2 regions of the Streptomyces profundus genome follow, and region 1 is predicted to be linked to the other one. Evidence: predicted binding sites of a transcription regulator. Region 1 holds the regulator's gene; the other holds the start of a gene.
What was found. The regulator HspR, encoded in region 1, represses chaperone genes until heat shock. The targets are predictions, from matches to a motif close to TTGAGNNNNNNNNNCTCAA.
Positions count from the first base shown of each region.

Region 2: the regulator HspR is predicted to act here: its motif matches at 1,130-1,148, upstream of lon (endopeptidase La).

Region 1 is NZ_CP082362.1:3,016,195-3,018,648, forward strand. Features, by position in the region: gene K4G22_RS13210 (heat shock protein transcriptional repressor HspR) at 681-1,133, opposite strand; gene dnaJ (molecular chaperone DnaJ) at 1,138-2,361, opposite strand; gene grpE (nucleotide exchange factor GrpE) at 2,413-2,454, opposite strand, start outside.
Region 2 is NZ_CP082362.1:5,795,089-5,797,542, reverse strand. Features, by position in the region: gene lon (endopeptidase La) at 1-1,107, opposite strand, end outside; gene K4G22_RS31710 (LPFR motif small protein) at 1,348-1,476, shown strand; gene K4G22_RS25520 (helix-turn-helix domain-containing protein) at 1,489-2,307, opposite strand.

The DNA of each region.
Region 1 (2,454 bases):
AGGGGCCGGGGAAACCGGGAGACCGGCAAGGTCAGCAGGGCCAGGAGGCCGGCAGGGCGGACGGCCGGAAAGCCGGGAAGCCGGGAAGCCGGGAAGCAAGGAGACCGGGAAGCCGGGAAGGCCAGCAGGGCGGACGCCCGGCAAGCCGGCAGGGCGGACGGCCGGGAAGCCGGAACGCCGGGAGGCCGGCAAGGCAGCAGGGCGGGAGACCGGCGAGGCAGGCGAGGCCAGAACGCTGGCAGGCCGGGCGGCGGGGAGGGTGGGTGGCAGGCCCCGCAGCCGGCAGGCCGGCAGGCCGAAACGCTGGCAGGCCGGGCGGCCGGGAGGGTGGGTGGCAGGCCCCGCAGCCCGCAGGCCGACAGGCCGAAACGGAGGCAGGCCGGATGCCCGGACGCCAGGGCCTCCCGACCCGGCCCGTCCCGACCAGACCCGGCGCGGCGGGCCGTGGAGGAGTCCTGGGCTGGTCGCCTCCAACGGCCCCGGGTCGGCGCCGGTGGTGTGAGGCATCACGGCCCCCGGACCAGTCGAGGCGCGCCCTGGCCTCCGGCGGGGAGCCCGGCACAGCGGCAACGCCGGGGCCGGAAGGCCGACAGGACCGCCCCCGGCAGCACGGCACCCGCCCGTCCGTTGGAGGGGCGGGCGGGTGGGAAGAGCCCGTTCGGGCCAGCCCGGCCTCGGGCTCAGCGACGGCGGTCCGGGCGCCAGACGACCAACGCCGAGGACTGGCTGACGTCCTGGTACGGCACCAGATCGCGGCGGTAGGAGGCATGCACCTGCGCCTCCCGCTGCCGCATGGCGACCGCCGCGCCCTCAACCGCCTGCTGCAACTCGACCACCCGCGCCTGAAGCGCGGCGACCTGCGTCTCCAGCTCGATGATCCGCTTGATCCCCGCGAGGTTGATCCCCTCGTCCTGGGAGAGCCGCTGGACCTGGCGCAACAGCTGGATATCGCGCGCCGAGTACCGGCGGCCCCGACCGGCCGCCCGGTCGGGGCAGACCAGGCCGAGCCGGTCGTACTGACGCAGCGTCTGCGGATGCAGCCCGGAGAGCTGCGCCGCGACCGAGATGACGTAGACCGGCGAGTCGTCGGTGAGTTCGTAGGGGTTACTGCTCTGTCCGTACCGGCCGTCCATCTCGTTACTCTCCCTTCGCGGCCTCGAACAGGCCCGCCCGAGGGTCTTCCCCGTCGGCCGCCGCGCGATACTCGCCGAGGGCCTTTCGGGCCTTCTCCCCCATGTCGCTCGGCACGGCGATCTCGATGGTGACCAGGAGGTCGCCTCGGGTGCCGTCCTTGCGGACCGCGCCCTTGCCCCGGGCGCGCATGGTGCGCCCGCCCGGAGTGCCGGGTGGCAGCTTGAGCGTGACCGGTGGGCCACCGAGCGTGGGCACCTTGATCTCACCACCGAGCGCCGCTTCTGGGAAGGTCACCGGCACCGTGATGGTCAGATTGTCGCCACGCCGGCCGAAGACCGAGTGGCCGCCCACGTGCACCACCACATAGAGGTCACCGTGCGGACCGCCGCGCTCGCCCGGGGCGCCCTTGCCGCGCAGCCGAATGCGCTGCCCGTCGTCGACGCCCGGAGGGATCCGCACCTGCATGGTGCGGGAGCTGGTGGCCCGGCCGCTGCCCCGGCAGACCTGGCACGGGTCCTGAGCGATCAGGCCCCGCCCCCGGCAGTCGACGCAGGGGTCGGTGAGCGAGAACCCGCCGCCGCCACCCCGGCTGACCTGCCCGGTGCCGACACACGTCGGGCACACCCGAGGTGTGCCGTTCTTGTCGCCGGTGCCGGAACACGTCTTGCAGGCGGCACTCGACGACATCCGCAGCGGGACCGTGGCGCCCGAGACGGCCTCGGTGAAGCTGAGCGTGACCTCGGACTCGATGTCCTGGCCACGCCTCGGCTGGGTGCGCGCGCCCGGGGCGCCGCCCCGGTTGAAGAGGCCGCCGAACACGTCCCCGAGCCCGCCGCCGAAGCCGCCGGCCGCGCCGCCAGGCCCACCGGGAGCGCCAGCACCGCCGGGACCGCCAGGCCCCTGCTGGCCCGGGGCACCGCCGAAGAGGTCCCCCAGGTCGAAGTTGAACTGGCCGGCCCCGCCGGGCCCGCCGGCGCGGAACCCGCCGTTGCCGAACAGGGCCCGCGCCTCGTCGTACTCCTTGCGCCGCTTGGCGTCACCGAGCACGTCATAGGCCTCGGAGACGTCCTTGAAACGGTCCTCCGCCTTGGCGTCCCCCTCGTTGGCGTCCGGGTGGTTCTCCCGGGCCAGCTTGCGGTACGCCTTCTTGATCTCCGCCTCGGTGGCGTCCCGGGGGACGCCGAGGACCTTGTAGTAGTCCTTCTCGATGAAGTCCTTGGTGCTCATCCCCGACGTCCCTCCCTTCGCGCGACGGATCCCGTGCGGTCGTCGGCCACGTCAGCCCTCGTCCGAGCCGCCGTCGTCGTCCTTCTCGGACGC
Region 2 (2,454 bases), 2.8 Mb from region 1:
CTTGCCGACGCCGGGCGGCCCCACCAGGGCCAGCACCGCGCCGCCGCGCCGGCCGCCGACCACCTTGAGACCGCGCTCCTCGCGCCGCTTGCGCACGGCCAGATACTCCGTGATCCGCTCCTTGACGTCGGCGAGACCGGCGTGGTCGGCGTCCAGCACGGCCCGCGCGCCCGCGATGTCGTAGGCGTCGTCGGTGCGCTCGTGCCACGGCAGTTCGAGCACGGTGTCCAGCCAGGTGCGGATCCAGCCGCCCTCGGGGCTGGCCTCGGAGGCGCGCTCCAGCTTGTCGACCTCCTTGAGCGCGGCCTCGCGGACCCGCTCGGGCAGGTCGGCGGCCTCGACGCGGGCCCGGTAGTCGTCGCCCTCGTCCTCCGCCTCCCCGTTCAGCTCGGCCAACTCCTTGCGGACGGCCGCCAGTTGGCGGCGGAGCAGGAACTCGCGCTGCTGCTTCTCCACGCCGTCCTGGACGTCCTTGGCGATGGACTCGGTGACCTCCTCCTCCGCCAGGTGCTCGCTCAGCCAGGCCGTGGCCTGCCGCAGCCGCTCCACCGGGTCCAGCGTCTCCAGCAGGGTGCGGCGCTGTTCGGCGCCGAGGAAGGGGAGATATCCGGCGTTGTCAGCGAGGGCGCCGACCTCGTCGATGCCCGCCACCCGGTCCACCACCTGCCAGGCGCCGCGCTTCCGCAGCCAGCTGGTGCTCAGCGCGCGGTACTCCTTGACCAGCTCGGCGACGGCGCCCGGCAGCGGGTCGGGCACCGGCTCCGCCACCGGGCCGACCTCCACCCACAGCGCCCGCCCAGGGCCGGTGGTGCCGGTGCCCACCCGCACCCGGCGGATGCCGCGCACCAGGGCGCCGGGGTCGCCGTCGGCCAGCCGGCCGACCTGCTCCACCCGGCCCTCGACGCCGATGGCCGGGTAGTTCCCGTCGATCCGCGGCACCAGCAGCACACGCGGCTTCTCCCCCCGGGGCGCGGCGGCCTGCGCCGCCTCGACCGCGGCGCGCACCTCGGCGTCGGAGAGTTCGAGCGGCACCACCATGCCGGGCAGTACGACCTCGTTCTCCAACGGCAACACCGGGAGAGTGAGTACGTCGAACGATGCTTCCATGACGTCTCCCTTGGCAGGCAAATTGAGCTATGCCGACTCAATGCTGGAGACCCGTCCGGATGTTCCCGACGCCAGGACGTGTTCGCTGTGGGCGATCAACGAAACGGGAGCGCCCGTTTCGGCACGGATGGTTCGGACATCCGAGACAGCTCAGGACAACCGGCGATCGCCAAAGGATCGCCAAGGAGTCAGCAAGGGACCAGCAAGGGACCGACGAAGACCTATCGGAGGAGAGAACCCATGTTCCGCGCCATCGCCGATCTGCTGCGCATGGTGGGCGGCGCCATCGCCACCCTCGTCACTCTGCCCTTCCGGGCGATCGCCCGCCTCTTCGGCGGCGCGTCCGACAGCACGCGTGGGCGCCACTGACGCGCCGGGGCGTCACAGCTCGCGCAGCGCGTCGAACAGGAAGTCCGTGGTCGCGGCGGGCGGCAGCGCCTCGACGGAAAGGCGGTTCATCACATGGCGATACTGCTCGACCTCGGACGGCTTGTCCGGGTAGGCGCCGCCGGTGAGCTGCTCCAGATAGACGACGTCCGACAGCTCACCGCCCGGCGGGCGCAGCAGCGTCACCGGGCCCGCGATCGCCGAGTGCGCCCCGGCCGTGAACGGGACCACCTGCACGGTGACATGCGACAGCCGGGAGACCTCCAGCAGATACTCCAGCTGCCGGCGCATCAGCCCACGGCCGCCCATCGAGCGGCGCAGCGCCGTCTCGTCGATGACCACCCACAGGAACGGCGGCTGGGGCCGGCGCAGCACCTGCTGCCTGGCCATCCGCAGCCGTACCCGGCGCTCAAGGCGCTCCTCCTCGTCGGGCACCAGGGACATCACCGCGCGGGCGTACTCCTCGGTCTGCAACAGGCCGGGGACGAACTGCAGCTCGTAGCCCCTGATCACGGTCGCGGTCTGCTCAAGGCCGAGATAGACGTTCAACCAGCTGGGGACGATGTCGTGGTAGAACTGCCACCACCCGTGGGTGTTGGACTGGCGGGCCAGGGCCAGCAGGGTGACGCGCTCCGCCTCGTCGGCGACGCCGTAGTAGGTGAGCAGGTCGAGGACATCGCGCGCCTTGAAGCCGGTTCTCCCCATCTCCAGGCGGCTGATCTTGGAGTGCGACCCCCGGATGCGGCGCCCCGCGTCCGCGCCGGTGATGCCCTGGGCCTCCCGCAGGGCGCGCAGCCGGTTCCCGAGGACCATCCGGGGCACAGTTGGCCCTGTCTGTCGAAAGTCCAAAGCCACCGGCGACACTCCGAACTCGTCGACCGTGCTATCGGAATCCAGTTCCAACTCCATCGGTCGCTCCCTGCCGTCGCCGCGAACGCCTCACTGTACTAGGGCAGTCGG